3 regions of the Diaphorobacter ruginosibacter genome follow, and region 2 is predicted to be linked to each of the others. Evidence: riboswitches for the same ligand, from Rfam matches in the RefSeq annotation. Region 2 holds a riboswitch; each other region holds the start of a gene.
What was found. Region 2 has a riboswitch for cobalamin ahead of H9K76_RS08485 (ABC transporter substrate-binding protein). Riboswitches for the same ligand answer to the same signal wherever they lie in the genome.

Region 1 (5,830 bases), 1.7 Mb from region 2:
CTGCGCCGCTCCGTCATCATGGCGCTGATGTGCCAGGGAGAGCTGGTCTTCGAGTCCATCGAGCAGGCCTGGCTCATCGATTTCGAGAGCTACTTCGCGGCGGAGCTGGAACAGTTGCAGGCCATGGACGAGCAGGGCCTTGTGCAGTTGCATGAAGACCGCATCGAGGTCACCCCCATGGGCTGGCACTTCGTGCGTGGCGTGGCGATGGTGTTCGATCGCTATCTCCAGGGCAACCGCAACCGTGAGCGCTTCTCGCGCATCATCTGATCCGCAGACCCATGTGGGCGTTGGCCTGGACCGCTTTTCTGATGGGGCTGCTGGGAGGGGCGCATTGCCTGGTGATGTGCTCCGCGCCCTGCGGGGCCTTGCTCGCGCGTGGCGGTAAGGAGTCTGCGCGCGAGCAGCCCGTACGTTTCGTGCGGCGACGGCGCTTGCCGTGGCAATCCATCCTGTTCCATGGGGGGCGCGTCGCCGGCTATGCGGCGCTGGGGGCGCTGGCTGCCTATGCCATGGACCGGCTGGCCTGGTTCAGCCAGGGCACCAGCGCGCTGCGTCCGATCTGGACAGCCATGCACATTGCGATCATCGCCTGGGGGCTCATGCTGGTCATGCGGCTGCAGGCTCCCGCCTGGATGGAGCGCGCGGGACGTGGCGTGTGGTCGCGCGTGAAGTCGGCGGTGGACAGGCCGGGCGGTGTGTTGGCCGTGGGTTGCGGCTGGGCGCTGATGCCGTGTGGTTTTCTCTACTCGGCCGCGATGCTGGCGGCCTTGAGCGGCGGCCCGCTGGCGGGCGCCCTGGCCATGTCCATGTTTGCGCTGGCAAGCGGACTATGGCTGTGGACGGGGCACTGGGGCTGGCTGCATTTTCGCGAACGCCTCACAACGCCCCGCATGGCCGCATGGGGCGTGCGCCTCAGCGGCATCGTGCTGGTGGCATTGGGTGCCACGGCGTTGTGGTGGGGGGTGGTGCACCAGCAGCAGGCGCCGTGGTGCGTGACATGATCGCCAAGCGTATGCCCGCCGTGGGCGTCGGGGCGATCAGGGGGAATTCAAGGTGTCTGCAAGTGCCACCGGATCGTCATCCTGAACCGGGGGTTCAGGTGGGCAAGAGCAACCTGACGTTGGGTTCATCTGACGCGAGACGATCACGCTCATCAGGTGATGTATCAAGCCCGTGCTCAGTGAGCATTGGTTCAAGGAAATATAAAACCCGGCAACACCGCAGACGAGCCTATTGTAATTGCGCCACGGGCGCCCTCGTGGCCGACGAGGGCATTTCATGCCGCCGGGTGGCGTATCTTCGCGAGACTGTGAATCGTCAGAACAGGCGGCCGTCCTCGCCGAGGGCGGAATCCAGTCGCTCCAGCAGATGGGCCATGCGTTCGTCGCTTTCCGGCGAAGAGGCCTGGGGCTGCTGGGCCTGGGCCGGATGTGCGACCATGCCGTTGCTCGCGGCCTCGGCCTGTTCTTGCTCCCTGGCCCTGGAAGCCGAAGCCGCAGCCTCGTGATCGGATATCTCGAAGGCCATGTTCAGCGCGGCCAGCACAGCGATGCGTTCGCGTGCGCGCACCTTGCCGGCATCGCGGATGCGCGTCATCGCCGCATCCACCCGTTCGACGGCTTCCAGCATGCGCGGTTCGTGGCCTTCGGGACAGCTCAGCAGATAGCTCTGCTGCATGATCTGGACCTCGATCTGCTTCATGAGGCGTCGTCTTTCGTATCCGGAATGTCGGGAAGCCGCTCCAGCAGCGAGTCCATGCGGTGGCGAACTGTCTGCAGGCGGGATTTGAGGGAGTCGCGCTCTTGCGTCAGAGTCAGAACCTGCTGGGACAGCAGTGCGTTGGTGCGCTGCAGTTCAGCATAGCGAACCAACAGGCGCTCGACGCGCTCGGCGATCTGGTCTTGGGAGGATGGTGGAGCCATACAACACCTATTGTACGGATCGCTGCACAAACAATCGTAAAATTACGTCGTTGGTGCTCGCAGCGTGGTTCACACGCTGCAGTTCAACGGGAAGCAGGGAGGGGTCTCCGCCATGGAAAAACCCTCAGCCTGCGCTGCCCCCGCAACGGTCAGCGGACGAATTCCTTCAGGCGCCCCGCCGGGCGCCCCGGGGATTCCCTCTTTGCCATCACAGCCACTGTGTGCCTTGAACAAGCATGCGGGAAGGCGGTCAAGGAGTGCGCCGCCAGCCCGGATACCGGCCAACACGGTGGTTCTGGATGCGACGAGAGCATCCTGCCGGAAAAGTCCGGCAGGCGTCTTCGCGCGTCCGGGCTGTGATGCCCATGTGCCGACGGGGAGGTCGGACGCGGCGACTTCTTTCTTTTTGTCCACGATGACAACTCAATCTGTTGTGCTGGCCCGTGCTGCGGTGCTGCCCTTGGCGCTGGCCGCTGCGTTCCCCTCGTTTTCCCAGACGCTGCTCGCTCAGGCTGCCACCGAGTCCACCTTGCGCGAAACCGTGGTGACCGCCACGCGCGTGGAGCAACCCCTGTCCGACCTGGTCGCCGACGTGTCGATCATCGACTCCGAGACCATCCGCAACAGCGGTGCCGTGGGCGTCGTGGACGTTCTGGCGCGCGTTCCGGGCATCCAGTTCACGCGCAATGGCGGGCCGGGCAACACCAGCAGCGTCTATGTGCGCGGCGGCGAGAACCGGTTCACCGCCGTATACCTTGACGGCGTGCGCATCGACTCGCAGTCGACCGGAGGCGTGGTGTGGGAGCAGCTTCCGCTTTCGCAGATTGACCGCATCGAGGTGCTGCGCGGCCCTGCCGCGGCGGTCTATGGCTCGGACGCCGTGTCGGGCGTGATCCAGCTGTTCACCAAGAAGGGCGAGGGCAAGCCAGCCCCCTACGTCGGCGTGGGCGTGGGCTCGCGCGGCACGCGCACGGCCGAGGCCGGCGTGAGCGGCAGCTCTGGTGCCATCGACTACTCGGTCGGCGTAGCGCATGAGGGCAGCGACGGCTTCAATATCCGGCCCGCGGCAACGTTCAACCCGGACGACGACGGCTACAAGCGCAATTCCGGCAATGCCCGCGTGGGCTGGACGTTCGCGCCCGGCCAGCGCCTGCAGGCCTCGGTGCTGGCCAGCAATCTGAATTCGCAGTATGACGCCGGACTCAAGGCCGACGACCGCAACCACCATCAACTGCGTACCGCCGATCTGCTGTGGGATGCCAAGTGGAACGACAGCTACAGCACGCGACTGCAGGTCAACCAGTCGAATTCGAAGTACAGCACCACGCCCAACTTCTACATGACCGAGACGACGGTGCGCAGCTATCTGTTCCAGAACGAGTACCGGCTGGGCGTACACCGCTTCACGGCATCGCTGGAGCGTCGCGAGGACGAGCTGCACAACCCTGCCACGGAGTTTGTCGGCGATCTCAAGCGCGAACGTTCGCAGAACGCCCTTGCGCTGGGCTATGGCATGAATTCCGGGGCACACACGCTGCAGGCCAATCTGCGCCGCGACAACGACAGCGAGTTCGGGGGCAAGAGCACCGGCAGCCTGTCCTACGGCTATGCGATCAACAACGAATGGCGCGTGACGGCCGCGGGCGGCACCTCCTTCCGCGCGCCCACGCTGTACCAGCGCTTCAGCGAGTACGGTGACGCATCGCTCAACCCGGAAACCGGTCGCAATGTCGAGATCGGCACGCGCTGGACGCGTGGCTCGAGCAGCGCGGGCATCGTGGCCTACCGCAACCGCGTGCGCAACCTGATCGTCTATGGTGCTCCGGGCACCTGTCCGTCGGCATTCGGCTGCTACCAGAGCGTGGGGCGCGCGGAGTACGAAGGCGTCACGCTGAGCGCGGCGCACAAGCTCGGACCGGTGTCGCTCAACGGCTCCATCGATTTCCAGAATCCGCATGACCTGGACACGGGCCGCCAGCTGGCGCGCCGCTCCAAGCGCTATGCCAAGCTGAGCGCGGACACTGCCGTCGCCGGCTGGAATGTCGGTGCCGAGATGAATGCGGCCTCGCGCCGGTATGACACCGCGTCGGGATCCAACATGCTGGGCGGCTACACCACATTCAACCTGTACGCCAACACGAGCATCGGCCGCGATTTCACGCTGCTGGCGCGCCTCGACAACCTCACCGACAAGAACTATGAGCTTGCGCGCGGCTATGCCACGCCGGGCCGGGCGTTCTATGTCGGCCTGAAGTGGGCACCGCAGTAAGCCGTTGCATGTTGCAGGTTCCCCTCTCTAAAGCGAAGACCGCATGACCGCTCCACGTGATTTCATTGCCGCAAGCGAGTTGATCCTGGGCGGCCAGAAGAGCGGCAAGTCGCGCCGTGCCGAGCTGCTCGCGCGGCAATGGCTTGCGGGTGATCCGTCGCGTCGTGCCAGCCTCATCGCCACGGGCACTCCCTGGGACGATGAAATGCGCGCCCGCATAGCACGCCACCGGCATGATCGCGCGCTGCGTGTTCCGGGACTTGCAACGCTGGAGGAGCCGCTGGCCATCGACGCGCTGATCCGTGCGCACTCCGATGACCGGACGCTGCTCATTGTCGACTGCCTCACGCTGTGGCTTACCAACTGGCTGATGCCGGCCAAAGCCGCAGAGGAGCGCGCGCGGGAATGGCCCGGACAATCGGCTACATTTTTGCGTTCATTGAAAGAGGCGTCCGGACCCATCATCCTGGTGGGAAACGAGATTGGTTTGGGTGTCATTCCCATGGGGCGTGAAGTGCGCGCGTTTGTCGATGCGCTCGGTGGACTCAATCAGCAGGTCGCGGCGGCATGCTCGCGCGTGACCTTGATGGTGGCCGGCCTGCCGATGTGTTTGAAGGAAGAAGAAAGATGAGTGGTTCGCGCTCGATCGCTGCCGGCTGCCGTACGTTGCTGGTGTCATTCGCATGGTGTGCCGTCGCGACGTCGGCCATGGCCTATCAGGTGGTGGATGACAGGGGGGCCACCGTGGAGTTCAAGGAGGCGCCGCGGCGCATCGTGAGCCTGCTGCCGTCTCTCACCGAGAGCGTATGTGCCCTTCAGCACTGCGAGCGCCTGGTCGGGGTGGACCGCTACTCGAACTGGCCCGAATCCGTCAGCCACCTGCCCAAGGTGGGTGGCGGCATCGATCCCAACATCGAGGCGGTCGTGGCGCTCAAGCCGGACCTGATCCTGATGTCCACCAGCGGCCGGGGGCGTGACCGCCTCGAGGCGCTGGGCTACAAGGTCGTGGCATTGGAGCCGCGCCAGCTCAAGGACGCGCAGCGCGTGCTGAACACGGTCGGCGTGATCCTCGACGTGCCGGCGGAGCAGGGCGCCGCACGCACGTGGCGCGAGATCGAGGCCGGCCTGGAGGCGGCACGCCAGTCACTGCCGGCCAATGCGCGGGGCAAGCGCGTGTACTTCGAGGTGAGCCGGGGGCCGTACGCGGCCGGCGAGAAGTCCTTCATGGGGGAAATCCTCCAGCGGCTCGGCATGCGCAACGTGGTGCCGGCCTCGCTGGGGCCGTTTCCCCGGCTCAACCCCGAATTCATCGTGCGGGCGAACCCCGACGTCATCATGATCGGCAACCGCAGCATGCAGGACGCCGTCAACTATCCGGGATGGAACACCTTGCGCGCGGTGCGTGAAAAGCGCGTATGCACGTTCGATGCCGCGGAATCGGACGTCCTGGTGCGCCCCGGTCCGCGCATGGCCGAAGCGGCGCGCATCATGGCACGCTGCCTTGCCGAGAAGGCCGGATGAGCATCATGGCGGGCCACATGGTTTCACCGGCGGGCAACCGGCGCAAGGCGGCCGTGCTGCTGATCGGTCTGCTGTCGGCCAGCCTGCTGCTGCTGGCCGTGGGGGCGGCCGTGGG
Region 2 (5,830 bases):
CTGCAGGGGCTGTTCCAGACCGGTGGCTGGCAGAGTGACGCGGACCTTGCGAATGCCTACGTGCAGTGGAGCGCCTATGCCTATGGCCAGGACGCGGAAGGGGTCCCGGCGCTGGGAGCGCTGGAGCAGCGCCTGGGCGACATGGACATCGCGCTGCAGAACCAGGACAGCCGCGAGCACGACCTGCTCGATTCGAGCGACTACTTCCAGTTCCAGGGGGGCATGGCGGCGGCCGTCCGGCATCTCTCCGGCAGCCAGCCCGTGCTGTATCACGGGGACCATGCCAATCCGCAGAACGCCCGCGTGCGCACGCTGCGCGAGGAAATCGCGCGCGTGGTGCGATCACGCGTGACCAACCCCAAGTGGATGGAAGGGGCGAGGCGCCACGGCTACAAGGGTGCGTTCGAGATGGCCGCCACGGTGGACTACCTTTTCGGCTTCGATGCCACCACCCACCAGGTGGGCGATCATCACTACGCCATGGTGACGGATGCCTACCTGCTCGATGAACAGAACCGCGAGTTTCTCGACCGCTACAACCCGCAGGCGCGCCGCGACATGACCGAGCGCCTGCTCGAGGCCATGCAGCGCGGCCTCTGGGAGCAGCCCGGCGACTATCGCCAACGCCTCGAAGACCTGATGCTCGCACAGGAGCAGCAGCTCGAAGGCGGCACGATCCGATGACGAATGCCATGACATCTTCCAAGACCGTATCGGCGCAGGCCGCGTTGCCCGTGCTGTTCCCCTTTGCAGCGATCACCGGCCAGCCCGCGCTGTGCCAGGCGCTGATCATCGCCGCGCTGGACCCGCGGATCGGCGGCGTGCTCATCGAAGGGCCGCGCGGCACCGCCAAGTCCACGGCCGCCCGTGCGTTGGCCGAACTGATCGACGGTGCGCCCTTTGTCACCCTGCCGCTCGGAGCCACGCTCGAGCATGTCGCGGGAACGCTGAGCCTCGAGCATGCGCTTGCGGGCCATGCCCTCGAATTCGCGCCAGGCCTGCTGGCGCGTGCGGATGGCGGCGTGCTCTACGTGGACGAGATCAACCTGCTGGCCGACTCGCTGGTCGATGTGGTCCTCGACGCAGCGGCCAGCGGTACCAACGTGGTGGAGCGCGATGGCATATCGCACAGCCATGCTGCGCGCTTCGTGCTGGTCGGCACCATGAACCCGGAGGAGGGGGCGCTGCGTCCCCAGCTGCTGGACAGGCTGGGCCTGTGCGTGCGGCTCCAGAACGTGAACGATGCCGAAGAGCGGCTTGCGATCGTGCGCTCGCGTCTGGCGTTCGATGCCGACCCGGAGGCTTTCCGTGCGCGCCACGCGGCGGCGCAGTCGGAGCTGGCGGCACGCCTCGCGCGGGCGCGCGGGCGCCTGGCATCCACCGATGTCCTGCCATGGGGCGACGAGGTGATCGCCCATGCGGGACGCTGGGCCGTGAGCGCACAGGTGGACGGCCTGCGTGCCGACCTGGTGCTGCTGCGCGCAGCGCGTGCATGGGCCGCATGGCTGGATGCCGATGAACTGCAGACCGGGCACGTCGACGGCATTGCGGAACTGGTTCTTGCACACAGGCGCAAGCCGGGCGCACCGGCCCAGCTCGGCGACATGCCTGCTCCAGCGCTATCGTCGATGCAGAAGACACCGAGCGAAGCCCGCCAGCAGGCCGGGCCGGCATCTCCCACGGCCTCGCGGGAGCAGGGCGCTTCGGGTGGTGCGCATGGTACGGATGCTTCGGGAGACTGGGGCTACATGCCGCCCGAGGCGGTGGCGCTGGAGCGGCTGGGCAGCAACCATGCCTTCATGCCGCTGCGCAGCACGGGAGCCGATGCATCAAAAAAAGCCTGAGCCTTCGCCCCCGGAATGCCCTGGCCACCCTGTCGGTGCGGGCACGCGGCGCGGCGGAGGCTCGATCGGATGAACGGGGCGCGGATGCACGGCATGCGCAGACGGGCGGGCTGGACTGGCCGCGGACGCTCATGGCGCGCGGAGGCGAGGCGCTGGCTGCCGAACACCTGCGGCGCAGGCCGCTGCAGCCGCGTGCGGTGCGCCTGCATTGCATGGTGCTTGACTGCTCGGCCTCCATGGTCACGAGCGGTGCGCTCGCACGGGCCAAGGGCGTCCTGCTGGGCTTGCTGGAGGAGGCCTACCAGCGCCGCGAACAGGTGGCGTTGATCTGCTTTGGTGGCGCAGGCGTCGAGCTGCGCCTGCCGCCGTCGCGCGCCGCGCATTGGAACGAGGAGTGGGTGGCGCCCATCGGCGGCGGCGGCGGTACCCCGCTTGTGCAGGCACTCGGGGCCGCGGATGGCCTGCTGCGCATGCAGGCCCTCAGATTGGCAGCCTTGCAGGGCTGGCTCTGGCTGATGACCGACGCGAGAACCCGCGAACGGCCCGCGCGTCCGGCGTATGCCGATGAAATCCGGATCCTGGACTTCGAGTCCTCGCGTGCGCCCCTGCGGCGCGCGCAGCAGCTTGCGCAGGACTGGCGCGCGCACTACCAGCCCGTCAGCGCATGAGGGCGGGGCCGGCGGCGCGCTGGTCGATTTCGAGCAGGCAGTTCAGGATCTCCTGCGCGGCCTCATCGATGCGAGGCCCGGGGCGCGCGATCACGTCGAAGCGCTCGGAGGAGATGCGGCAGGCACGGCCCTGTTTCACTGCGGGCATGTAGCTCCAGCCCGGTCGGTCGGCAATGGCCGGCGTGCCATAGGCATTGGTGGAAATCAGCAGGTCGGGGTTGGCGCGCAGCGCAAACTCGGGTCCCAGCTTGGGGAACAGGCCCATGCTGGCGGGCACCACGTTCTTCAGCCCGAGGCGCGAAAGCGTCTCGCCGATGAAGGATGATTCGCTCGCCGCCGCATGCCCGCCATGCACCTCGAAGTAGACGCGCTTGCCTCTCCAATGGGGCGGCACCTTGGCGCGGATCGCTTCCACGCGCTGGTCGATCTTCTTCCAGAGCGCCTCGCCCGTCCCGGGTTTGCCCAGCGCCCGTGCGACGACCTCCATCTGCAGGCGGAGTTCGCCATGGCTGGTCGCATCCACGGGCAGCACGTTCAGGCCCAGCGCCTTCAGGCGGTCGGCGGCCCGGTTGAGGGGCCGCAGCAAGACCAGGTCAGGCTTGAGCGCCATGATCATCTCCACCTGCGCGTCGCTCAGTCCGCCCACGCGCGGCAAGGTCTGCACGGTCTGCGGCCAGTTGGAGTAGCGGTCGATGCCCACGAGTCCGTCGCAGGCATCGAGCGCGCAGACCATTTCGGTGAGGGAGGGCTGCAGCGACACCACGCGCAGCGGCGCAGCCTGCCCGGAGGAGGCGGAAACGGCAGACGCGCAAGCCAGGGTGCCCGCGACGATTCTGTGGAGGTGGATGTTCATGGTCCGTACTGGGAGCGTGCTGGTGATTTCCACGCGAGCGCGGCATCGGGCTCTGAGATCAGCAAGACGCACCGAGGGCCGCACGACGCAGGTAAAAGTGATGGCTCACGCTACTGCCTCGGCAACCCGACCACAAAGAGCCCTCGCTCCATGGCACAGTAACGACTCGCATCGGCAGGTCTCCTGGCTTGCACCGTCTTTGGCGCTGTCCGCCCCTTCCCGCCGACAGGTGTCGGCAGTGGTTCCGGCGGCAGCTCGGTGCTCACAGTTGCGAGGACAGCCACGTATTTGCAACGTGTTCCCTTTTCATTCCTCCGTGGAGGAAATCCCATGCTGGCGCGGATTCTACCGGCTCCCGCGAGCATGGCACGGGATGAAACGGCTTCTATCCGATACCCGCGGGCAGCAAGGGGCGCCGGTCCACGTCGGCCCCTTCGCCATGCCCCGGCGCATAGCCTTGCCGCACCTTCACCAGCAGGTTGTCCCTGCTGGCCACCCCGAGGCGGTTATAGAGCTGTCGCCGGTGGTACACGGCCGTGTTGATGCTGATGCCCATGCGCTGGGCGATCTGGTTTTCGGACAGGCCGCGCGCGAGCCACCAGGCCATCTCATGCTGGCGCAGCGGCAGCTTGAGCGCGCCCAGGGCTGACAGCAGTTGCACGCTGTGGGCCACGCGGCGCGTGACGTGCAGTGCGGCGGCCTGGCGGTCGGGCTGCTGGCCCGTGGCGTCGGCCATGCGGGTGGCGCGCAGCGAGAAGCTACCGTGCACATTGCGTATCTCGAGAGCCGGCAGGGCCATGGCCGGCCAGCCCTTGCGCGCGGGCTCGGCCTGCAGCCGGCGCAGCAATTCCAGCAGCACGGGCGGCATGTCCGCGCCGTGGCGCCAATGCCAGCCGAAGGCCATGCGCATCAGCGCCTCGGCCTCGGGCGAAACCCACAGGGGCCGTCCGCGGGGCGTGACCACCACGATGCCCTGGCCCTGCACCTCGCTGTCCGCCGCATCGCTTTCGCTGACCTGCAGGATGCGGGACAGGTGTCCCTCCAGTTGCGCGAGCGTGGCGGCGTCCTCCTGCGAAAAGAAGGTGCCGTGGCGGTACAGGAACACCATGCCCACCCCGCGGCCTTGCGCCGTGCGCAGCACCAGGGTGAGCCAGTCGGTCACACCGGCAGGGCGCAGCATCTCGTTCCAGTAGTCGCTGCGCAGGAGTTCGCTCCGGGATACGGTGAGTACCTCACCGAGCAGGTGCGGCCCGTGCTCGTGGCGCACCATGCCCGCAAAGTGGCGCGGGCTGCGGCGGAACAACTGGCTCTCGTTGCGCTCCATGCGCGGGTCGAAGTAGTGGGGCAGGTTGGCGATGAGTTCCGGGCTCTGCATGTGCGCATGGAGTTCACCGTGCTCGTCGGGATACAGGTAGCCGCCGGAGTCGAAGCCGATCAGTCCGCGCAGGGCATGCAGCACGGGCTCGATGTGCTCGGGCCCGGTGAAATCCAGGCCCGCCATCTGGTGCAGGCGGGCAAGGGCTTGGCGGGGAGGTGCGAGCGACGTCGACATGGTGCGCATTGTCACGCAACTGTAGATATCAAGACCCCACCCCGCCAGGGTGGGGCGGGGAGCGCCCGCTGCCCGCCGGCCCGGACGCCTGCATTTCCGAGGGCCCGGTCTCCCCCCGCCAGGGTGGGGCGCAGCGCGCAGTTCACCGGTAGTCTGCGCAGCCTGCAAACAACCAAGGAGTGTCTTTCACCATGCCTACGCTCAGAACGATCTGCGCATCGCTGCTGCTGGCCGGAGCCTGCACGGCCACCTTCGCCCAAAGCTGCGCTCCCGGCCAATGGCTGGCAGAGTATTTTCCGAACACCGCACTGTCGGGGGCGCCCGTCCTGTCGCGCTGTGAGGACGGTCCCGTCAACCACTACTGGGGCGGCGCCGAGGGCAGTCCCGATCCGGCCCGCCTGCCCGTGGATGGCTTCTCTGCACGCTGGACGGGCACGCTGCCGTTCGAGGCGGGTCCGGCCAAGTTCATCACCTTCACGGACGACGGCGTGCGCGTGTTCGTGGACGGGCAGAACGTCATCGACAACTGGACGCTGCACGGCGTCACCATGGATGTGGCCACCCTGCCCATGACGGCGGGCCAGCACACGGTGCGCATGGAATATTTCGAGGGCGGCGGTGACGGGCTGGCGCAGTTCGTGATCGAGCAGGACCGGGTCTCCACACCCACCGACCCGACCGATCCGGGCGACCCCGGCCCGAATCCAAACCCCAACCCCGAACCGCCACCCTCCAATCCGTTGCCCGTGGTGGGCGGCCTGGGAGCCACGGCCACCCCGCAGGGCGTGCGTCTGGGATGGAATCCCGTCACCAGCAGCGGCAAGTGGGTCAATGGCTACTACACCGGCTGGTTCTGGGAGTATTTCCCGCCCGAGGCCGTGGACATGAGCACGATGACGCACTTCATCTTCGG
Region 3 (5,830 bases), 740 kb from region 2:
CAGAACCGGATCCTCGCGCGCAAGACGGCCCGCGGCGCCCGCCCGATCGGCTACAAGGCCGGCCTCACCTCGCATGCGAAGATGAAGCAGATGGGCGTCGAGACACCGGTGTTCGGCTTTCTCGCGGACTATTTCAGCGTGCCCGAGGGCGGCACGGTCAGGACCTCCGAGCTCATCCACCCGAAAGTCGAGCCGGAAATCGCCTTCGTGCTCAAACGCGCGCTCAAGGGTCCGGGCTGCCATATCGGCGACGTGCTGGCCGCGACCGACTTCGTGCTACCCGGCATCGAGGTCATCGACAGCCGCTACCGGGACTTCAAGTTCGACCTGAAGAGCGTGGTGGCCGACAACACGTCGGCATCGCGATTCGTGGTCGGCGGCCGCCCACGGCCCCCGCACGAGGTGGACCTGCGCACGGTCGGCATCGTCCTGGAGAAGAACGGCGAGCCGGTCGCCATGGGCGCGGGTGCTGCCGTGCTCGGCCACCCTGCGGCGGCGATTGCGATGCTCGCCAACCATCTCGGCAAGAGCGGCCAGGAACTGCCCGCCGGCAGCCTGATCCTGTCGGGCGGCGTGACCGAAGCCGTGGCCGTCGCGGCCGGCGACAACGTCTGCCTGCGCGTGCAGGGCATGGGCAGCGTGTCGCTGCGCTTCACCTGACGCACCGCCACGCGCAACCGTGGCGTACCCATCTACCGCCCCGGCATGCAAGCCGGGCGCGGCCTCCTCCGTTTCAACTCAAGGATCACCCGCATGCCATTCGCCCAAATCTACATGATCGAAGGCCGCACCGAAGAACAGAAGAAGGCCGTGATCGAAAAGGTCACCCAGGCGCTGGTGGATGCCGTGGGCGCTCCCGCCGCCAATGTGCGGGTCTGGATCCACGACGTCCCCAAAGAGAACTGGGGCATCGCCGGTCAAAGCGCCAAGGAGCTCGGCCGCTGAGGTTCCGATTGAGCCTGGACCGATCCTGCCGTGACGCTGCCTTGTTCCCGTTCTTCGCACCTATACTCGGGCGGCGCATGCGGCAGGCCTTTCTGCCTGCCTGCCGCTCAGTGTCCAACCTGTCGGTCCGGCCGCCAGTTAGTCAGTCATCCTCCAGAAAACATCCTCATGCGCAAACAGGGAACGATCCGCCGCCATAGGGACGTATCGGCAGCCCCGGCCGCCGGCAGCGGCCTCTTCAAAATCCTGCTGGCGGCCTGGGTGGTGCTGATGGTCTTCGGCCTGTGGCAGGGCGACATGGCCCCCTCCTCGCCGTGGGCGTGCCGCTCCTCAATCTCATCACCTTTCTGGTGTACCGTCACGACAAGAAGGCGGCCGAAACGGGTCGCTGGCGCATCAGCGAGCGCACCCTGCACCTGCTTTCGCTGGCCGGCGGCTGGCCTTCGGCCTGGTTCGCGCAGCAAACGCTGCGGCACAAGTCATCCAAGCGAGAATTTCGCGTGGTCTACTGGGTCACGGTGATCGGCAATCTGGTGCTCCTCGGCATGCTGATTCTGCTGCCCGAATCCGGCGGCGGGATGGGGGCGCTGCTGCGGTCGCTGCGCTAGGACACAGCCGTCCGCGGAGGACTACAGCGCGCGCGCACGCAACCGATAGCTGGCGGGCGTCTGTCCGAAAGTACGGCGAAACAGGCCGATGTAGGCGCTGACGCTGGCATAGCCCAGATCCAGCGCAATGGCGGTGACGCTCATGCCCTCGGCCAGCATCTCCAGCGAGCGCAGCAGGCGCACGCGCTGGCGCCAGCTGGTGAAATTGAAGCCAGTCTCGGTGACGAACCTGCGGCTCAGGGTACGCGAACTGATCGCGCCAAAATCAGCCCAGTCCTCCATGTCGCGTGGGTCGGCCGGGTTGGCCATCAGCGCCCGGGCAATGCGCTGGAGACGGGCGTCCCGGGGAAACGGCAAGCCGAACTCCTCCACAGGCAGGCCACGTATTTCATCGAGGACCACGGCACAGATGTGCAGTTGCGCCTCGCTGGGTGACACGGCGGCCTCCGGCGTCAGGCTCGCCAGCCGCAGCACGGCTTCGCGCAGCAGCCCCGACACGCGGATGGTGCACGGCTGCTTGGGCAGGCTGGCACAGGCGGCCTCGGCGATATAGGCGCTCCAGCCATGGTACGGGCCATACGATCGCCCCGAATGCGCGTGGTGCGGCGGAATCCAGACGGCATGGATGGCCGGAACGATCCAGACACCTTCATCCAGATGAACGGAGATCAAGCCCTTGATCGAGCCGAACAGCTGGCCGCGCGCATGCCGGTGCGTCTCGGAAGACAGCTCCTGTTCCAGCACGCGAGTGGCCGCCATGACGCTGGGGCCGTCGGCGGAATCCATGTAGGCCCCCAGTACGTGCATCAGGTCGGGCATGGCGGATTTGAGATATTCATTGGCTGAAAAATTCTACATCCGCCAGATCCGCGAGGCTTACGCTCGGGGCGTACTGACCTCCGACAAGATTTTTCCATGCCCTCTTCCAACGACTCCAACAACTCGAACAACTCCTCGCACCCGGCGACGCGCCCGATACCCGACCCGAACCTCGTCGACCTGGACGCCCTGTACGCGCCACCGACACTGCGGATTCAGCAGGGTGTGCTCCCACGCCTCGCAGACTTCCACAAGGCCTATCTCGCCCAGGCGACCTTCTTCTGTCTTGCTACCGGGGATGCCAGCGGCCTGGATGCCTCCCCTCGTGGCGGCCCTGCCGGCTTTGTGCATGTCCTGGACGAGCAGACCATCGCCTTCGCGGACTGGCCCGGCAACAACCGCATCGCATCGCTGCGCAACCTGCAGCAGGACGACCGCCTGGCGATGCTGTTTCTTTTCCCGGGTCTCGACGTGTTCATGCGCATCAATGGTCGCGGCCGGATCTCCACCGACAGGGATCTGCTGAACGAACTGCACGAAGGCACCAAGGTGCCCAAGACCGCCACCGTGGTCCGCATCGATGAAGTGCTGTACCACTGCGGCCGCGCCATTCACCGCGCGGGGCTGTGGAACAGCGAAGGCCATCCGGACCGCCACCAGCTTCCGACAGTGGGACAGGTCATGGCAGGCATCGCCCGCCTGCGGGGCGACTCGCTGGCTCCCGAGCAGGTCACGCAGGCGGATGAGCACTACGCGCACGTTGTGCGGCAGGAGCTTTACTAGAACCGGAGGCCGGCTCCTGCCGTGCTGGCCGGGCCCAAGCGATCGCTACGATATACTTTGTAGCGAATTGACGGTGGATTGTCGGCACGCTCGTTGACAGGCCGCCTTCAATTTCATGCAACAGGTGCCCGGATTGAAGTCCGGGTTAAACGGGAACAGGGTGCAAAGCCCTGGCTGCCCCCGCAACGGTAAGCAGATCAAACCGACTCAAGGCTCTTGCAGTGCAGGAGCCAGCCACTGGTGCTCTACGTGGCCTCTCACGAGGTGTGCGGCAGCACTGGGAAGGCGAGCGGCAGGCTTCTCCAAGCCATCTGTCAGCCCGGATACCGGCCTGTTGAGCGCTGTGCGGCAGAGTTCCATCCTCTCCCGCCAGCATCTGCAACGACCGTCTGCGGGGAGCAGCGTGACGGCAACAAGCCAGTGACAGTCCCGGCCAACGGTCGGCCCGATGTCCCGGCATGATCTCGTCACCAGCAGGCAGGCGGCCAGCACCACTGACGATGATGAACCATTTCACCTTGCCCGCCGTACTGATCGGCCTGGCACCCGCCGCTCTGGCCATGGCCGCAGAGCCCACCCCCGAACCCACGCAGGCGAGCCCGTCGCGTGCCGAAGCCCCGGCACAATTGCCGACCGTCCATGTGACGGACTCCGCCGAAGACCGCCCGGGCCTGTCGAAGGCCACCGTTTCAGGCAGCCGCACCGGCCTTGCCACGCTCGATCTGCCGGCAAGCCTGGATTCCGTGGATGAACAGACCTGGCAGGAACGCGGGGACAGCCGCATGGCCGACATCATTGGCCGCACGGTCGGCATGACGCCGCTGTCCGCCACCAGCTACAACAGCCTGTCTTTCAGCACACGAGGCTTCACGGGCACCAACTCCGTGGGGATTGCCGAGGATGGAATACGCCTGGGCGTGGCCTCCACCACCACGCCGTATCCGGCCAACAGCTGGGGCTATGAACGCGTGGAAGTGCTGCGCGGACCGGCCTCCATCGTCTATGGAACCGGTACCACGGGCGCCACCGCCAATGTCGTGCGCAAGCAGCCCACGCGCGAGACAGTGCGCGAGGTGCTGCTCGGCACGGGCTCCCACGGCACGGCCAAGCTGGGACTGGGCATGGGTGGCGCATTGAGCGACACCCTGACCTACCGCTTGGATGCCTATGGCCACCGCACCGATGGCGAGCATGACATGGCCCGGGCCAGTGGCGGCAAGCTGATGAGCACGCTGCGCTGGCAGCCCACGTCGGCACTGCGCCTGGAGTTGCTGGCCGACGTGAGCGACGAGAAGCCCGCGCGCTACTTTGGCACGCCCACAGTCAACGGACGCATCGTTCCCGAACTGCTGGGGCGCAACTTCAACACCGACGACAGCGATATCCGCATCAAGGACCGGCGCGTGCGCGGCCGCATGCTGTACGAGGTCAACGACTGGTTGAGCCTGAGCAACGAGCTCTATCATTTCAAGGCGGACCGCTATTGGCGCAACATCGAGGCCTACCGCTACGACCCTGCGGCACAGACCATCAGCCGTGGGGACTACCTGGAGCTCTCCCACGATCTGGAGCAGACCGGCAACCGCCTGGAATCCAGGATCAAGGCCGGAGCCCATCAGCTGGCGGTGGGCTGGGAGGCCAACCGCGCGCGGTTCCGCTACGCAGGAAACTCGGACAGCCGCACGGTCACGCGCCCCATTGGCGACACAGGCATCGTGCCCTGGGACAGCCCAAGCGCCATGGTGCCCCGCTTTACGACCGAAGCCACCACGCACGACTTCTATGCCGAAGACGCCTGGACGCTCAGCGACCGCTGGCTGCTGCTGGCGGGGTTGCGCCGCGACCTGACGGACTTCAGCCGCAACGACCTGATCGGCAGCGGTTCATTCGACAAGACCCTTGGCGGCACCGCCTGGCGCCTCGGCCTGACCCACAAGCTCAGCGCACAGACCAGCCTGTACGGACAGGTCTCGCAAGGCCACGACCCGGTCACCAACGTCCTGACGCTGAATCTGGCCAACCGCGACTTCAAGCTCACCACGGCACGCCAGGCCGAGGTCGGCATCAAGCAGCAGTTCGGCGAGGGCCGCGGCGAATGGACGGCTGCCCTGTACCGTATCGAGAAAAAGGACATCATCACCCGCGACCCGAACAACAGCCAGGTATCGGTGCAAGGCGGCAAGCAGCACTCCCAGGGCCTGGAGCTGAGCGCGGTGACGCGCCTGTCACCCCACTGGCGCCTGGAAGGCAACTATGCCCTGGTCGACGCCAAATATGACGAACTGATAGAGGCAGGCGGAGCCGATCGCTCCGGCAAGCGCCCGCCGAATGTGGCACGGAACACCGCCAACCTGTGGGCGCACTACACCACCCACAGCGACCTGGGCCGCTGGCAGGCCTCGCTGGGCGCGCGCGCCGTGGGCCAGCGCTTTGCCGACAACGCCAACACCGCAACCAGCCCAGGCTATACCGTATGGGATGCTGCCCTGAGCTGGCGCCCCGGGCCTCGCAGCACCTACCGCCTGACGGTACGCAACCTGACCGACAAGGTCTACACCTACTCGGCTGTCTCCAACGCCAAGGCATCGCAAGCCTATCCAGGCGAAGGCCGCCGCGTGGATCTGACGGCGGAGCTGGCGTTCTGATCCCGCACCCCGAATCCACGGAACAACGGC

Region 1: another riboswitch for cobalamin. It lies ahead of H9K76_RS15945 (TonB-dependent receptor domain-containing protein); the one in region 2 lies ahead of H9K76_RS08485 (ABC transporter substrate-binding protein).
Region 3: another riboswitch for cobalamin. It lies ahead of H9K76_RS11675 (TonB-dependent receptor); the one in region 2 lies ahead of H9K76_RS08485 (ABC transporter substrate-binding protein).

What each region holds. Positions count from the first base shown of each region.
Region 1 is NZ_CP060714.1:3,506,063-3,511,892, reverse strand. Features, by position in the region: gene hemN (oxygen-independent coproporphyrinogen III oxidase) at 1-270, shown strand, start outside; gene H9K76_RS15960 (sulfite exporter TauE/SafE family protein) at 282-1,004, shown strand; RNA gene ssrS (6S RNA) at 1,054-1,233, opposite strand; gene H9K76_RS15955 (cell division protein ZapA) at 1,321-1,704, opposite strand; gene H9K76_RS15950 (DUF904 domain-containing protein) at 1,701-1,925, opposite strand; cobalamin riboswitch at 1,960-2,225, shown strand; gene H9K76_RS15945 (TonB-dependent receptor domain-containing protein) at 2,341-4,194, shown strand; gene H9K76_RS15940 (bifunctional adenosylcobinamide kinase/adenosylcobinamide-phosphate guanylyltransferase) at 4,238-4,825, shown strand; gene H9K76_RS15935 (ABC transporter substrate-binding protein) at 4,903-5,715, shown strand; gene H9K76_RS15930 (FecCD family ABC transporter permease) at 5,721-5,830, shown strand, end outside.
Region 2 is NZ_CP060714.1:1,847,529-1,853,358, forward strand. Features, by position in the region: gene cobN (cobaltochelatase subunit CobN) at 1-684, shown strand, start outside; gene H9K76_RS08475 (magnesium chelatase ATPase subunit I) at 693-1,844, shown strand; gene H9K76_RS08480 (vWA domain-containing protein) at 1,880-2,512, shown strand; gene H9K76_RS08485 (ABC transporter substrate-binding protein) at 2,502-3,365, opposite strand; cobalamin riboswitch at 3,522-3,712, opposite strand; gene H9K76_RS08490 (helix-turn-helix transcriptional regulator) at 3,751-4,917, opposite strand; gene H9K76_RS08495 (glycosyl hydrolase family 18 protein) at 5,109-5,830, shown strand, end outside.
Region 3 is NZ_CP060714.1:2,592,301-2,598,130, forward strand. Features, by position in the region: gene dmpH (2-oxo-3-hexenedioate decarboxylase) at 1-660, shown strand, start outside; gene H9K76_RS11655 (2-hydroxymuconate tautomerase) at 754-945, shown strand; gene H9K76_RS11660 (DUF1294 domain-containing protein) at 1,260-1,553, shown strand; gene H9K76_RS11665 (AraC family transcriptional regulator) at 1,575-2,372, opposite strand; gene H9K76_RS11670 (pyridoxamine 5'-phosphate oxidase family protein) at 2,469-3,155, shown strand; cobalamin riboswitch at 3,261-3,504, shown strand; gene H9K76_RS11675 (TonB-dependent receptor) at 3,656-5,800, shown strand.